Regions from separate parts of the Paenibacillus sp. FSL E2-0201 genome, predicted to be linked through region 2. Evidence: riboswitches for the same ligand, from Rfam matches in the RefSeq annotation. Region 2 holds a riboswitch; each other region holds the start of a gene.

Region 1 (4,288 bases), 2.6 Mb from region 2:
GGATTAAAAAAATGATCAACAATACATTATCGAGCATCATGCTTGTGATCTTTATTCTGCTGGTGATAGCCGTAGTGTTATCCAAGGCCTCCGGCGGTGAACCTGCCTTCTTCGGATACCAGATCAAATCGGTACTCTCAGGTTCGATGGAGCCAGGGATTCAAACCGGATCGATTGTCGCTTTAAAACCCGGAGGAGATATGAATCGCTTCAAAAAAGGCGATGTTATCACCTTTAGAAATGAAGAAAACCTGCTCATTACTCACCGTGTTGTAGAAGCAACAATGAACAATGCTACTGGTGAAGCCATGTATCGCACGAAAGGCGATAACAATGATGCGCCTGATATGAACCCTACCAGTTCCACGAATGTTGTAGCTGAGTATGCAGGGGTCACCGTACCTTATGTAGGTTACGCTATGAATTTCGCAGTTTCCAAAGCTGGAAGTGTTGTGCTCATGATCGTACCAGGCTTGATGCTCCTGCTCTATGCCCTGTATTCATCATGGAAGGCTGTAGCTGCACTCGAAAAGAAAAATGCGGCTATACTGCCCACCTCTCCACCTCCAACTGAAATACAGTAATTCGTTGATTGTCCGCTTCCGCTTACGAACCGGAAGTTACAATATATAACTTTTATAAAAAAACCACAAAAACCGAGGAGGAATTTTAATTATGGGTATCAAAAAAACATTGGGTCTTGGCGTAGCATCTGCAGCACTGGGTTTATCATTGATTGGTGGAGGAACTTTCGCTTACTTTAGCGACACTGCACAAAGCACCGCTACATTCGCAGCAGGTACACTGGATTTGAACTCTGATCCTTCTGTTATCGTTGATTTGAAGGATCTGAAGCCAGGCGATACGATCAAAAGAGACTTCAAACTAAAAAATGACGGTACACTTGATATCGGTTCGATCCTCCTCAAAACAGCTACCTCTATTAATGATGTAGGTGGTAACAACGGCGCTAACGATTTGGCAAAATTCATCAAAGTTAAATTCCTGGTGAATAAAGATAAAAGCGGCATCTTACCTGGTAGTGAAGAGAAAGTAGTTTGGGAAACTACCCTGGCCGATTTGAAGACTCAGACACCGGATCTCGTAAAAAACACTGGACTTGATGCAATCTGGGGTACTAGCGAAGCATCTGGAATTAAGGCCGGCACAAATGATAGCTTCACCGTTCAATTCGAATTTGTTGATAACGGCCAAGAGCAAAACTACTTCCAAAAAGATTCATTAACTCTGACTTGGGATTTCGTAGGTAAGCAAACTGCTGGATCCGCTAAATAATCTAATAAGTCTTCCATTTGAAGAGCAGCAGATTCTTATTCCGGAAAGCGGATAAGTAGATGCTGCTTTTTTCTTTACAATAATCTTTGTCGAATTTATTGATATTTGCTATACTAATAACAAAAATTACGGAGGGGCGTCAGCATAGTGCCACAAAATATGGGCCAACGTATCCAGCATCTCCGCCTAGAAAAGGGATTGTCCCTATCTGAGCTTGCGGACAGAGCGGATGTTGCTAAGTCGTATCTTAGCAATGTGGAGAGAAACATCCAATCCAATCCTTCAATCCAATTTATCGAAAAGATCGCCGACGCGCTTCAGGTATCCATCCACGCTTTGCTCTATGGAGAACCTAATGATGCTGAGGAATCACCTTTAGATTCGGAATGGTTCCGATTGGTGCAGGAAGCTATGGCCTCAGGCATAAGCAAACGCGAATTCAAGGAGTTTCTGGACTACCAGAAATGGCGCCTGGATCAGAAGGATTAATCCTTCCATCTGATCTGATAAGATCCTCTTCTACTCATACTATCAAGCATAAGCGCCTTCGTTCTCCTATATGGACTGCGAAGGCGTTTTATATTCTACTAGAATATAAGGACAGTGTGTCATCTGAAACTTATAGCTTCTTAATATAAAGAAAAAAAGCACAGCGAGTTATCGCTGTGCTCATTTGATATGTAATGCTCTGAATGTATTACTGCACGGCTTGCACAGTCTTCTCATGAAAGAAGCGACGAATTTCATCTGCCTTTATGCCAGCCTTCTTAGCTGCTAATAATAAATGGACCCACTCTACGTCTAGATCAATGACCTGCTGTTCTCTGTTGCTTCCCTGGTTGGACTTGTCCAAAAAATCTCCTCCTAAGATTTTACGTCCCCAGGCAATCCGGCTGTCATAGTATTTCTACCTTAGACCCGCGACTTTGTGCCCCTGCCTTTCGGCAAGTTTACCTTTTACTGGACCCTTTACGTGAAAGGATCTACTTTGAAATATATGAAAAACGCTAACTGCAATAACATTATACTATACTAAAGTGAAAAAGTGTGTCGATTTCTGATTAGTTTTTCCATTAAAAAACAAAAAATAGAAGTTCTTTTATAGAATTTCCTGTCCTATTATCGCGATACTCGTCTTATTCATAAAATTATATAAGCCAATATAATAATGTCCCAATCCCTATTTAGTTAAAATTAAGGATAATAGAATCATTTTAGTAGGCCTTTAGAATGGGTAATAAAAAAGAACAACTCTTTATTTAGTAGAACAAGCTAACCCATACCATTTTGCGAACGTATTAGACGAAAGAATGAATTGATTACATGTGTGGAAAGTAGCACAATAAGATGAGGAATGAAACCGCAATCATCACAGCTCCTACAAGCATTGACACAAAATGTCACGTATGGAGTTCATCCGTTGAGGAGGATGTATTCATGGCAGCCAAAGAGCCCTATAACGAATCCATTTGGAGTAAGTATTATGGACCCAATTTAGGCTACATTCAAGAAAGATATGAGCAGTTTGTGAAAGACCCATCCACCGTAGAGAATAATTATCGCGAGCTTTTTACAAATTCGGGTCCCCCACCATTAACACCGGATAGCGAACCGGCTCCACAGCCTCGCATTTCGGGAGACACCGAATGGCTTAGAAAGGCAGTAAGAGCTTCCAAGTTAATCGCTAATATTCGTATATATGGCCATATGGCCGCTGACATTGATCCGCTTGAGCGGGACCACAACCCCATGGCTAAATATCTCGAACTCGAAACCTATGGGCTGACTCGTGAGGATCTGATTGCATTACCTGCCACACTCATTTGGGAGAATGCGCCAAATGATGTGCACACCGGATGGGATGCTGTTCAGCGTATGCGTCAAGCATATACCAAGACTATCGCCTATGAATTCGGGCATGTGCACGAGGAAAAAGAATTACAATGGCTGAATAGACAGGCCGAATCCACAAGCTCACCAGCACCCTTGAATAATACAGAACGCAAAGAGCTACTGAATCGCCTAATTCAAGTAGAGCAATTCGAAACCTTCCTTCACAAGACCTTTGTAGGTCAGAAGCGTTTCAGCCTGGAAGGCAATGACGCTCTTGTGCCGATGCTCGATGAAATCGTACGTGCTGCTGCGCATGACGGTGCAGAGCATATTCTCATGGGCATGGCGCATCGCGGCCGTCTCAACGTTCTTGCACATATTTTGGGTAAACCTTATGATATTATATTTTCAGAGTTTCATCATTCTCCGAACAAGGAGCTCTTCCCTTCCGAAGGCTCTACAGGCATTAACTATGGTTGGACGGGTGATGTAAAATACCATCTCGGAGCAGACCGTGCTGTCCGTGAAGGAGAAACCGTACGCACAAGAATAACACTAGCAAATAACCCAAGTCACTTGGAATTCGTTAATCCTGTCGTGGAAGGCTTTACTCGTGCCGCTCAAGAAGATCGCAGCACTGCAGGATTGCCGAAGATTGATACCAGTAAAGCTATGGCGGTGCTGATGCATGGTGATGCTGCTTTTCCAGGTGAAGGGATTGTTGCAGAAACACTTAATATCGGCAAACTTCAAGGTTATCAAAATGGTGGGACGATCCATATTATTGTAAATAACCGGATCGGCTTTACGACAGAAAGTGAAGACTCCCGTTCTACGCATTATGCCAGTGACATCGCCAAAGGGTACGAAATCCCGATTGTCCATGTCAATGCCGATGATCCGGAAGCCTGTGTAGCAGCTGTTCGCTTAGCTAGCGCATATCGCCACCAATTTAAAAAGGATTTCGTAATTGATCTCATCGGCTACCGCCGTCATGGTCACAACGAGATGGATGATCCTGACACTACACAGCCTATTGTCTACAGTAAGGTGCGCAAACATCCAACCGTCTACAAGGTCTATGCTGAGCGACTTCAGCGTGAAAAGATTCTGACAGCCGATGATGTTAAGGAGATGAATGCTGCAGCAGAGAGCGTAT
Region 2 (4,288 bases):
TTATCCTTGGCCTGCCGCTTTTTGTGTTGCAATATTCAATAACAAATGCTACATTTTGCCATCCGGCATATAGTTACTTTATTTCTTCAATCGTTTCGAGAAGGATATTAAAAGCGGTAATGATTCTAGGTGCCCCTATTGCGGGTACTAAGTGTAATAGAATCCCTTTGAGTTGTTCTACAGTAACTCCCACACGAAGAGCCATGACATAATGAACACCCAATTGATCAAACTGACCCATCGAAATCAGGGCAGAGATAACTGCGATTTCCTTCCAGTCAGCTTCGATTGTGTTGCGTTGAAAAATATCGCCGTAGGCATTTCCCATAATAAATTCAGCCAAATCAGGGAAATGTTCTTTAATCGGAGCCAGTGCCTTAGCTCCGTAGTCTCCTGAGAGATTCGTGAAGTGGTTAAGACCACTGTTTACATTGTCTTTCATAAGTGACCTCCTAATTTAGGTTCAAAGTACGATGAGCAGTCGGAGGGACCTCATCACGGTCTGTTAGCAGTTCAATGACGGCAACACGGTTGATGGCAACAGCGTCCTTGATAGCTGTTTCGAACTCCTCAGCTGTCTCACATTTGTAACCCGTAGCACCAAGTGATTCTGCGAATTTCACAGCGTCCATAGGGACTTCGTAGATCGTTCCGTCAATACGTCCTGTAGTTTTTTCCATACCTTTTAGAGCCATATCTAGCTGTTTATTATTCACAACAATGAATATGACAGGAATATCCTTGCAGACAGCAGCGTTAATCTCTGCGCCTAGCATCATAAAGCAGCCGTCTCCTGTAATGCAGAAGATCGTTTCTTCTGGTGCAGCAACCTTTGCGCCAATTGCCATCCCGATGGAATTACCCATACAAGCAAAGTAAGCATCGAATACAAAACTGCCAGGTTTCTTAACCTTGTACCATTTCGCAGCATGGAAACCGTGACTTCCATCATCAACAAAGACTGTGCTGTTATAAGGAATCAAATCACTCATCGTACTCAAGACCGATGCAAGTGAAAGGTTTGGTAAAATCGGAGGCTCTTCGGTATAATCGGAATTTGTCGGTGCTTCGCGTTTTGTGATGTTGTTCGTGTCAATATTATTGAGATAGCAAACTAGATTGTCACGTAGATCTCCAGTCACTGGAATCGTTTTAGAGAACAATATTTTTCCGACAAAAGTCGGATCGCTATCAAACTGAATTAATGTTGCAGGATGATTTTCCTTTTTAAGATTACAAATAGTCATATCGCTTAAACGTGACCCGAGAACGATAAATAGATCACTTTGATTCAGCAAGTCATCCCCATGGGTACAACCGCCTACTCCAATTGGACCGTGATAGAGTGGATGATCCCAAGCTATAGCTCCTTTACCACCTGGAGATGTAACTACAGGAATATTAAATGTTTCTGCTAATTGAATTAGCTCACTATGTGCTCCTGAGCGGTTAACGCCTTTACCCGCGATAATTATTGGATTCTTTGAGTTATTTATAGCATCAAGTACACGGTCGATATTAGCATGGCTGACCAGTGATTCGCGTTCAGGGATTACAATATTACATTCCTCTAGCAATTCCGTTTGTACATCAAAGGGAATACAAAGGTGAACGGGACCACGATTACCGCTCAAAGCAATGGATATGGCATGATTAAAGATTGTGCTAAAGTGATCTCCACGTTCAATAAGCTTGCTATATAAGGTGGCAGGTCTAAACATATCAGCTAAATCAGCTAGAAAAGAGGTAGAGTCCTGACATTGGGGAATTCCAAGCTCTTTAATAGATTGATGGCCAGTAATAAATAGGACAGGTAGGTTGTTGGCCTTAGCATGTGCTGCTGCAGTTAGTAGGTTTGTTCCACCAGGACCCGAAGTGCCAAAAGCTACGCCTAGTTTTCCAGTTTTCAGCGCATAACCAGCTGCTTCGAAGCCGGAACTGCTTTCATGTCTTCCAGGAATAAATTCAATACCGTAATCTACCATTTTAAGAACGATAGGACAAATGGATTTACCGATGATACCAAAGGAATGGGTAACACCAAGGTTCCGTAGTGCTTCCGACATGTAATCTGCGACTGTCTTCAAAAAATACACCTCACAAGTTGATTGTTATTTTAAAACCAAACACTAGAAAACCTGTGCTCTAAAATAGGGCACAGGTTGGTAGCATAAATCGCCATAGAGACTGAACAAAAGTCCAGTCGTCTTGGTTTTCAGCAACCTGGCAGTCATGGCCTCAGATTAAAAATGAGGCTGTAGATCCATGGTTTTGCGTCATCCTCTTTCGAAGATTTTGCCAATATTAATTTAGAAATTTATAAGAAGAATTTTCCTTTACAATATATTCCTAGACACTCTTTGTCAATATATTATCGCAAATTAACTCGAATTTTGACGAAAGTCTTGTCGAACCTATGAAATAATAGATATAAAAAAACTGCTCCTAAGTCTAAGCTTAGGAGCAGTTTTTGAATTTGTTTATATGATTTGGACGTCACTTAAAACTTGAAAATATGGATCGTCTTCTGTAGATTAAATACAGCCTGAGTCATTTTCTCAGTTTCTTCTGCAACGGACTGCAGGGCATTAATTTGTTCATTCATAGCGGCTGATACTTCTTCGGTGCCGGCAGCGGTTTGCTGCGTGATCGCAGAGATATTCTCGATTGCACTTGAGATTTTCAATGCACTTTCCAACATAAGATCACTTTCGGCAGAGAAGGAGGAGATCTGCTCGGTAATATACTGTACACTTTGCACGATTTGAGCAAAGATATGAGCAGATTGAGTGATCATCTCATTCTGTACCTGTACGACTTCTTCGTTGATAGCGATATTATCAATCGCTTGTTTAATATCAGTTTCGATGCTCCGAACCAAGCCAAAGACTTCCTTCGTAGAAGCCGTTGATTCTTCAGCGAGCTTGCGAACCTCCTGTGCGACTACAGCAAATCCTCGACCATGTTCTCCTGCACGCGCTGCTTCGATGGAAGCATTTAGTGATAACAGGTTGGTCTGTTCAGCGATCTCAGTAATGGTCTTTGTGATCATCGTAATGCCGCGAGCATTTTGAGAAAGGGCTTCGATAGTGTCAGCTACTTTTTGAGTAGCCTGGATGTTTTTACGCATGCCTTCAGCTTGAGTATCAACGGATTGGCGTCCTTGTTCAACTAGCTCTAATGTATGTATTGAACGTCTGTTCATTTCTTTTGTTGAGTTCGTATAATTGGATACTTTATTCTCAATATCTTTAATAGATTCTGTCATTTCAGCGATATCCGTAGATATTTCATTTGCACCAAGAGCTAGCTCGTTAGACGAAGAGGCTACCTGTGCCATGACAATTTTCAAATTCTGATTCTTATCTTCGATTCCACGGCTTGCATCCATAACTTGACGAGTGATTTGTGATGCTTCTGTCAAAATCTTCTTGAGCTTGTCAATCATAGTATTAAAGGAACGGCTTACGTCCCCCATAGACCCGTTCTCGTCGGCTCTACTAGTAAAATCCCCTTTTGAAATACTATGAGATACATTCGCGATGTCATCAAAAGAAGATGTAAGCGTTCTCTCGATAAAGCGGGCCACTGGGAAGGTTAGAGCAGCAAGAACGACGATTAGAACAATACCCAAAATAATGTTGCCTAAGATCATAAAAGTAACTAAAACAGGAATGGCAAATAGTGCGGCAACGAGGTAACATCCGGCAACAATTCTTTGTTTTAACGGAAGTTTATGCATCCAGTTCATTGGTATAATGTCCTCCTTATTAATATTATGTATTGGTGTTATTATATGGGATTTAAAGGTGATTGGTCTATAGTAAGAACTGACATAAATCTTCTTTTCGGAGTAGTTCTTTAGATTTCGTGTCAAAAATCCTCATAAATAGCGGAAATTTTTGCGATAGCAGACTTTACCATCTCTAAAAGTTCTTGCGGTGAAAGTACAATAACCGAGGGACTAAAAGAAAGGATTATCCGGCAGGCCGACTCGATCGTATTAAATTCGGCTTCTACGTTCACCCACTCTGCATTGCTAGATGGCTCTATCATATGGATAGAAACGAATCTTTCACGTTGCAATTCTTTTAAGACAGATGTTCTAACCCTTAATTTTACCGGATATTTTGGCAGTGCTGCTTTGAAGGCTGTAGTGGACTCTTCCCAATAATGTTTTAAATCAAATTCATCAGGCCTGTTAAACCGCTCATTGGTCTCTTCTACGTTTATCAATCTGGACACACGAAAGGTTCGCAGTTCATCCCCTATATTGGCTACGACATAC
Region 3 (4,288 bases), 3.3 Mb from region 2:
ACATCAAGCGGACTCTCGCATCGCCTTCATTTTCGTAATACTCCACCTTGATATCATATAGCTGACCAGCCTTCAGCGTAATATTGCCCTTACGCTCAGTGCCACTTTGCTTCGTCCAACTATCAATCACAGATTCCCCATTCACCCAGACACGGATGCCATCATCTGATGTAGTGTAAAATGTATATTGTTCATCATATAAGGGCTTAACTTTACCGCTCCAACGTATGGAGAAACGATCAATCCCAAGGGCGGCATCCGGCGATCCTTGCCGCCAATTGAAATCGATTATTGCATCGGTTCTAATAAGAGCTGCTGCTCCCGATAGCTGCATGTTGTTGTAATACTCTCCTGCAAGCCCCTTCGCGAGAGGAATTGCTGCCTCTCCCTCTTCTTCGGGAGGTGCCGGTGCGGCGCTAGGTGTGGGTACCAAGCTATTATTTAATTTATCTCTAGTCAGGGTATAGCTGCTATTCATAAAAGTTTTGATTGTATCTGCACTGTTATTCTCATAAAGCATTTTTCCCCAGCTCATCATATAAGTCCATTTACTTTGTGATTGTTGAAGCTTCTCCAGATTAGGCATTTCACCATTTTCCCCGATCGCAATCGGTTTGCCCGCGGCTAGACTCAACAAGCTATCATAGTATTTTTGCTGGTAATCATTTTCGTATATGTCTGCTGCCAGGATATCTACTTTATCAGCTCCTGGATAAGTTAACGCATACGGATCTGACCAAACATTGGGAGCATTCGGACTCCATACCCATAACAAATTATTTAATTTATGAACGTTAACAAAACGGTCATACATAATATTCCAAAGTTTAGAAAAGTTATTTTTCTTCCCCCACCAGAACCAGTTCCCGTTCATTTCATGATAGGGTCTCCAAAGTACCGGGACGTTCGCATCTCGCAAGCTTTTTAGAGATACTGCCACCTTGTCAAGTTCAGCAATCAGACTGTTATATTGCTTGGTACCCGGTGTAACGTAACTATCGAATTCACTTTGGCTAAGCGTTTTTTTAACATTATCCCAGTCATAAGAGGTGCCCGGCAGGTTAGCATGAAAAGTCATAGCTACGATCCCGCCCGCTTTATTCCAGTTGATGGCGCTGTTTACCACATTTTGACGCTGCCAGGACATCGTTCCTTCAGACTGGCCACTGATCGCACCCATTTCATAACCGTGAAGAGCTGCATACTGTCCGCTGGTTCCCTTAAGCATATTGTTAATTTCATCTGGACTTTCTAAATAGTCATGCTGGCCAGCAAGGATTCCTTTTCCTGAGATTGAGTAAAAATAGTTAAGCAGCTTTACGGCTTCAGGTGAGGCTCCCGGGGTAACTGGCGTTCCAGAATTTGAAGCAGCTATGACAACAGACGGCGAAATTCCAACAGTAAGCGGAAGTGCAGTCAGAAACAGGACGAGTGACAGAAATGCACCAAACAATCGATACGTACGGTAAGCTTTCAAAATAATCTCCCTTTCGGTAGCCAGGCTGCCACTCTTTCGAAGGCCCTATAGCTTTGCGTCCCTACCTTTCGATAGGTTTGCCTTTTCAATTTAAGAGAAATAATCTCTCTTACCGTAAGTATCGACGACAATTAATGATATATTTAGTGTTTTTATGACTTTTTTTGATAATTGAGTCAATTTACCTGTTTTAAGAAATTCCGAATTGGTTAAATAGATAGGTTAGACCTATGAAATGAATTGTTGTAGTTCTATATCATTCCAGTCTAAAGTAATACGAATATTATCTTCTTCTACTAATTCAGAACCCGTCTGTACCTCTATAAACTCAACATCCGTCAAAGCAAGGATTGCGTGCTTCGTTCCTTCCGGTATACGTACCACGTCCCCAGCCTTCACATTATGTTTTTTCTCATTCAGCACAATACTTGCTTCGCCGCTGACGATTGTCCAAATTTCACTACGTTTGCGATGTAACTGATAGCTGATATTATTCCCCTCGGATATAAAAATCCGTTTAGTCAGCACTTCATTGCCCTCGTCATATTTCACATAATCAATAACTTTGTAATGGCCCCAGCGGCGTTCCTCGTACATCGGTCTCTGTTCAAAGGTCTTCAGCACTTCTTTAATCCGTGGACTCTCGGCTTTATGGGTAACTAGAATCCCATCCGGGCTAGCCGCGATGATCAGATCCTTCGCACCAATTACCGTAATTGGAATATCCAGCTCATTAATCAAGCAAGTCCCCTCAGAATCCGCCGTCACAAAACCCTTGCCTACATGCTTGCTGCTCATTTCCTCTGTTAGCGTATTCCACGTTCCAAGATCCTTCCAGAATCCATCATACGGCTGTACCACAATATGTTCTTCTTTCTCCACCACTTCATAATCAAAGCTGATGGAAGACAATAGCTTATATTGCTTCTGCAATTCTTCATATCCTAAAGGCAACCCTTTACGCTGCAAAATATCTAACAAGTACCCTAGACGGAAGGCAAATACTCCGCAATTCCACAATGCATTTTGCTCGATAAGCTGTTCTGCTTGTATGCGGTCTGGCTTCTCTTGAAAGTGACTCACCTTCATAAAACCGTTCTCCCCCGCCTCTTCGGTGGTAGGAATGATATATCCGTATTTCTCTGAGGCGTGTTCAGGAATAACACCCATTAGAGCCAGATTTGCTCCACTTTCTAGCATAGTCCCTTCAAGCATAGCTATGGTATCGAAAAAGGATGCTTCTACATAAGGGTCAACAGGCAAAATCGCTACCGTCTCCGCTGGAGAAACACCTGCAACCGAATAAAGATAGGTAGCTGTTAAGGCGATAGCCGGAAAAGTATCCCGACGCTCCGGTTCAACGATAATCGGCACATGACTTCCCAGTTGGCTTTGTATCATTTCTACTTGGCCGCGGCCGGTGGCCAGATAAGATGATTCTGCCATCCCCGCTTCCTCCAGCTGTCTCCAGACACGTTGTACCATCGACTCCGGTTCACCTTGAGGGCTTTCAAGTACCTTTAGAAATTGCTTTGAACGTGAGTCGTTGGACAACGGCCATAACCGTTTACCTGAACCGCCTGATAGAAGTACCATTTTCATAGATGAACCCTCCTTGAATTATGGAAATCGAGCATATTTGAATTGTTATCAAAACGTCAGCTTCCGCTTAGCCTTATTTCGAGCGGATGCATTAAAAAAATTTGTTAGGTATGAACCACTCCAAGGGATTTTGGACTTCCGATCGCTGTTATCCTCAGATTTCCTGATTGAACCGCTTCCCGCGGTAGAAATCCGAGGATAAAGGCGAACGCTAACGCTTCTACAGTTCCAAATTCCCTTTCCGTTCTTTACCTAACCAACTGCTTCTTAATTCTAATCCGTGCTGCACCGGGCTGTGCCAGCCGGAAGCAAGCACGTTTTTCTAAAGATTGGCTTCTGCTCCGGGGAGGCAGCAGCAGCAACTGCAAGAACAACGGCAAGAGCAAGGCTAGTTGCCACCACGGGACAAAGACAGAGACAACTACAAATGCTACTGCTACTGCGGTATATAATCAGAGTACCTAACTTTATAAATTGCTTAGAAACTTAAGATAAGGGAACGGAGTGGCGGAAGAGAATTTTGGAACTGGAGGAGCGATAGCGTCCGCCTTTGTCTGCGGATTTCTACCGCTATTAGCGGTTAAAATCAGGAAATCTGCAGACAACAGCGGCTGGAAGTCCAAACATTCTCTGGAGTCACGCCTCACCCTTAAATAGAAAAATCACAAGTTCAATCAATATAACTCAGATTAAACCGCTCCAGCCACACTAGCAGAATAACCGCTCAATCCACCCATCTGCGGGCGGCCGACAGAATGATAAACGAGGCCGGTACCCTCGATTTGCTCCTTGGAATACACATTGCGTCCATCGATCAGCACCCCATTACGCATGCTTTTCGCCAGCTGATGCAGATCAATGTCCTTGAGTAGGCTCCAATCGGTAAGCAGGCATACGGCATCGCTGCCCTCAGCCGCTTCCTCTGGCAGATTGCACCAACGAAGCTGCGGATGATCATATTGCTGCCTGAAATTTGTAGCTGCGATTGGATCATACAGTTTAACCGTAGCCCCTTCAGCCACCAGCGCCTCAACAATCTCTCTGGCGGGAGCTTCGCGGACATCATCAGTGTTAGGCTTGAAAGCAAGCCCCCAGATCCCAATCGTCGAACTGCGCAGACTGCCAAGTGATTCATGCAGCTTGGAGATGATCATAAACCGTTGTCCTTTGTTCACTTCGACTACAGATTTCAATAATTTGAATTCGTAA
Region 4 (4,288 bases), 2.1 Mb from region 2:
CATAATAACTATTCGTCGCGAACTCAGGAACGGTTATAGTGTTTTTACCAGGACGTAATTGCACGCTTCTAGCCCAAACATTCCAAGCAGCCTCTTGTTGCGAAAATACTATTGCAGGCAATTTATCAGTAGAAGCTGCGTCTACATAAACATTGATCGTATCTCCAGGCATTGCAACGAGTCCCGTAGGTTGGTTGTTCGTACCGAAACCAATTCTCAGGTTTTGCTGTGCATGCTTTTTCATATCTCCACGCTGTTCAGCCTCAATAATGGTGCCTTCGGTTTGAACTTCACCATTTACTAGCTTCTTAGCCAAATCCAATGAGTCTTTAAGGATTGGATAGAGCGGATGTACTTTTGCCGATTCTTCTAATTCATTGATTGCATTGGCGCTATTATAAGCAGGAACAACCGCACTCATCGTTCCATCTGTGAAAATACCATTCACAGCTTCGCTTACTTTATCCTCTGTATAAAATCTAAATTCAGCCGCAAAAGGTCTGTTAATATTGGCTTTTGTGAACTTGAATTTCAATCTTTTAAACTTCGTAGGCTCGAATTTAAACTCCAGAAAGTCGTTCGTACTAGTCGCGGTTCCGCTAGATACGAGCTGAAAGGTCTCTCCCTTACTCGTCTCTGATGCATAGATTTCAAAAGCTTCTGGGAACCCTTTGCGATTATCTCTAGCCAAGAAAGCCACTCTGTCTAATACTTTGGCCTGTGCTAATTCAAACACGACTTCATTCGTGAAGCTGTCGTCATTATTTTTGTTCGTTTCCCAATGTGTATTAGGCAGATCATCGAGCATGTATTCCGGTTTCGTACCTGGGTAGCTTCCACCATTCACCGTTACTTTTGATACGTTTGCGTTTGGCATTCTATAAGCTTCGCTATAGGCATTTTCGTATGCTGTACCATAGCCTTTTAGCTTCGAAACCTTAGCCGCTGTTGCCTCTATTTGATGATTCTCCAGAAGTACTTTTGCATTCTCTATATCTGCTTGAAACTGCGCGTACAGTGGATGTGTCTGCACTTCTTGTTCTAAAGCCGTTAATTTCTCCATCGTATTAAATGCTGCGCTAACTTGACTCAAGGTATCATCTGTAAATAAATTTTTCATTTTAGTGGATACGGTATCTTCTTTGTAAAAAGAAAACTCAGCCGCACTCGCCCAATCTTGGTTAGCTTTTTTGAAGACAAATTTAAGTCTCTTGAAGGCTGTAGGTGCAAACTGAATCTCTACTACGTCACCTGCTCCGCCTTTATATTCTCCAGAGGATACTAGCGTATAATCGCCTGCATCCGTAGTTGAGCCATAAATATCAAATTCCTGAGCAAACCCCTTCCCCTTTGCACTGGATTGTCTTGCAGCGTATACGATTCTATTTAATTCAGTGGACTCATTGAAAACAAAGACAACCTCATTCGTAAACGTTGAACTATTCGGTTTGCCCGTTTCCCAATGCGTACTCATATCGCCATCCATAGCCTTAGCTATAGGTGAACCTGAGTAGTTACCACCGTTATTGGTAATGGATTTAATATTCGCAGGATTCATTCTAAAAACATCATTATAAGCGCCTAGGATAGCCTTGCCGTACAGATCAAACGGAATAACTGACGCATTGCTGAATAGGTCAGCCTTGCTTTGTACTACAGTGTTCACTACACTTACCTTGCTTACATCACTTGCTAAAGCATAACCTGCCTCACTCGAAAAACTAGCTAACATGGCTGCCGATGTAGCGATCGCAATCATTTTTTTCATCTTTTCTACCCCCCAGATGTAATATGAATCTCTTCTATGCCTAAAAATGGGCACAAAAAAAACTACCCCAAAAGAGTAGCTTGATTGCATATAAAGTTGCATAAAAATTAAGACTTAATTTTTATTAAACCTTAACAAGCATAAACGCCTTCGGCGTCCTTATAAGGACGGTAAGCGTTTAAGCGAGAAATATAAGATATTAAGTATAGGAGTATAACTTATACTTTCTTATATTTTAACAAAAAGCGTAATACACTCTTTGGCAGCTGGCTGACAATAGTTATGATAACCTTAGTCCCTATAGCTTTGCGTCCCTACATTTCCATAGGTTTGCCTATGAAGTTTCGAATACATTACAAAGAGTAACATAACGCTACATCTGATCGCATGATTAAATGGTATGAAATACGAATAGGTAATTGCAATTAGTTTTTCTGTTCTGATAGATATTTTTTATTAACTATCCCAGACTATGAATGATACTTTAGAACTGCTTAGCGGCTTAATCCCCTAGCCCAAACAAACGCCGGAACCAATTCCACACATCACCCGTGATCGGAATTAACCCGAAACCATGCTCTCCAACAGCGATTACACCATATGCCCATTGTCCAATAGCTATCGCACCTCCAGCGATTCGCCCTATGGCTATCGCCCCAAACGCCGTATCGCCTATGGCTATCGCTCCCAATGCTTTTTCGGCTATCGCGATCGCTCCCACAGCCACTCCTGCAATTGCAATTGCTCCCGCGGCAAAGCCAAGCCAACTAAGTGCTATCGCTCCGAGCGCTAACCACATCCCCAGTGATATAGCACCTACGGATAGTACACCGACGCTTATTGCACCTATGGATATCAAGCCTATAGCTACATCTCCAATAGCAATTAAACCAACAGCCGTCTTCACTTGTGGCTTGCTTCCGTGACCATACCCCTGACCTGAGTATCGACCTAAATTGCTGCGGATACTTACCACCGGAAATGATGGAGACGGCCATTGATAATCAATTTCCCGTCCACCTAACCCTCTAGATTCCGCCCAGCGCGTGATGTACTTATGCCATTTCATATCCATCCCGTCCCCCTTCTCAATTACCTTAATTATACAACCCCGGGGTTTGCCTGTACTCAGACTCTGACCTGAAATCCATCTCATCCTCTAGACGGAGATATCCTCATTAGGATCACTGTTTGGGAATAGGATCAGGCTTTCCAAATAAACATCCCTGAAACAACTGATAACCACTCTGCTTAAGCCATTCAAAGTCCTCTCTAAACTCCACACCTTCTGCTAAAGGAACGGATTGTATTTCTAAAGCTTTTTGTAAAAATTGTTTAGCTATTTTCTGTTTGTTCAGATCGCTGGACACACCCTGCACATATTTCATATCCAGCTTCATGTAATGGGGTTTAAGCTCCCATAACATCTCGATTGTGCTGAAGCCCTCGCCAACATCATCTAAAGCGTATTCAAATCCCCGATCCTTGTAATATGTCAAAATAGCTTTCAAATGAGCGAGATCATCCACTTTCTCCGTCTCAACAACTTCAAAGACAAAAAGAGACGGATCGACGCCTAATTGATTGGCCAGTTCAACGGTTGATCTTAAGCAGAATTCTGGAGCGTAGATCGACGTTGGGATAAAATTAATAAACGTTTTTTTATTTAAGGGTGCAGCATATTTTACAGCAGTCATTCTACATAACCGGTCTAAAGCATATAAACGCCCACGATTCCGTGCCGCCGCAAATATCTCATTAGGATAGATTAGGGACCCATCTTCTTTTTTAAATCTGGATAGGAGCTCGTATGCAAAAATCTCTTCCCGTACGTTCACAATCGGTTGGAAGTGACAAGTAACTAAGCCCTTAGTTATAACCTCATCAATCCACTTCATATCAAGTACAGTGGGTAATTCGGATAGAGGTCTCCATGTTTGGTCATCTATACGGAATTCAGCCTGCTCCGACTCCATATGGTCATTACAGAAATCTAGAAAATCCCGCACCCCAGCCTCCTTAATCGTAATCACATTTTCTTCTACCTTATGTATCGTATTACTTCTACTCAAGTGATGAATAACCTCAGGTAAAATCCTTAGATTAAGCTCACCATGAGCCTTGATTTCAAAATTCAGCTCTCTTACTACACAATGATTACAAGCCACGTATACAACTCCTCTGATAATATGTTCTATAAAAAAAGATCCTTATTCTTATCCATTCAATCAACTTCGGTATATTCGATTAGAGCAAAGAGGATGTATCGTTTATAAATAACAAAAAAGCCCCCTGTTAAAGAAGCTTTTCATTCAAATCTATGCTATGCGTGACTCGGTTTCTCCCCTGTTCTTTAGAGGTATAGAGCGCTTGATCAGCTTTTTGCAGTAGGGTGGTTTCTGAATCGGTGGGAATAAATGTAGCTACACCAATGCTCACCGTAATCTGGCCCATTTCCCAAGTTGAATACGCGATAGATTGCCGTAAATTCTCAGCTATGGTCTTTGACTCCGAGACATC

Evidence for each region. Region 2 has a riboswitch for cyclic di-GMP ahead of NSU15_RS20710 (thiamine pyrophosphate-binding protein). Riboswitches for the same ligand answer to the same signal wherever they lie in the genome.
Region 1: linked by a shared signal. The riboswitch ahead of NSU15_RS01770 (anti-repressor SinI family protein) and the one ahead of NSU15_RS20710 (thiamine pyrophosphate-binding protein) in region 2 are both predicted to bind cyclic di-GMP.
Region 3: linked by a shared signal. The riboswitch ahead of NSU15_RS04645 (glycosyl hydrolase) and the one ahead of NSU15_RS20710 (thiamine pyrophosphate-binding protein) in region 2 are both predicted to bind cyclic di-GMP.
Region 4: linked by a shared signal. The riboswitch ahead of NSU15_RS29825 (NPCBM/NEW2 domain-containing protein) and the one ahead of NSU15_RS20710 (thiamine pyrophosphate-binding protein) in region 2 are both predicted to bind cyclic di-GMP.

What each region holds. Positions count from the first base shown of each region.
Region 1 is NZ_CP150154.1:392,999-397,286, reverse strand. It holds gene NSU15_RS01785 (signal peptidase I) at 1-584, shown strand, start outside; gene NSU15_RS01780 (TasA family protein) at 676-1,296, shown strand; gene NSU15_RS01775 (helix-turn-helix domain-containing protein) at 1,456-1,785, shown strand; gene NSU15_RS01770 (anti-repressor SinI family protein) at 1,994-2,149, opposite strand; cyclic di-GMP riboswitch class I at 2,177-2,261, opposite strand; gene NSU15_RS01765 (2-oxoglutarate dehydrogenase E1 component) at 2,734-4,288, shown strand, end outside.
Region 2 is NZ_CP150154.1:4,537,288-4,541,575, reverse strand. It holds gene NSU15_RS20715 (carboxymuconolactone decarboxylase family protein) at 74-442, opposite strand; gene NSU15_RS20710 (thiamine pyrophosphate-binding protein) at 453-2,096, opposite strand; cyclic di-GMP riboswitch class I at 2,215-2,310, opposite strand; gene NSU15_RS20705 (HAMP domain-containing methyl-accepting chemotaxis protein) at 2,501-3,751, opposite strand; gene NSU15_RS20700 (YafY family protein) at 3,874-4,288, opposite strand, start outside.
Region 3 is NZ_CP150154.1:1,055,165-1,059,452, reverse strand. It holds gene NSU15_RS04645 (glycosyl hydrolase) at 1-1,477, opposite strand, end outside; cyclic di-GMP riboswitch class I at 1,490-1,569, opposite strand; gene NSU15_RS04640 (sugar phosphate nucleotidyltransferase) at 1,706-3,079, opposite strand; gene NSU15_RS04635 (UDP-glucose/GDP-mannose dehydrogenase family protein) at 3,769-4,288, opposite strand, start outside.
Region 4 is NZ_CP150154.1:6,627,176-6,631,463, forward strand. It holds gene NSU15_RS29825 (NPCBM/NEW2 domain-containing protein) at 1-1,768, opposite strand, end outside; cyclic di-GMP riboswitch class I at 2,027-2,113, opposite strand; gene NSU15_RS29830 (hypothetical protein) at 2,271-2,843, opposite strand; gene NSU15_RS29835 (EAL domain-containing protein) at 2,953-3,936, opposite strand; gene NSU15_RS29840 (sensor domain-containing diguanylate cyclase) at 4,064-4,288, opposite strand, start outside.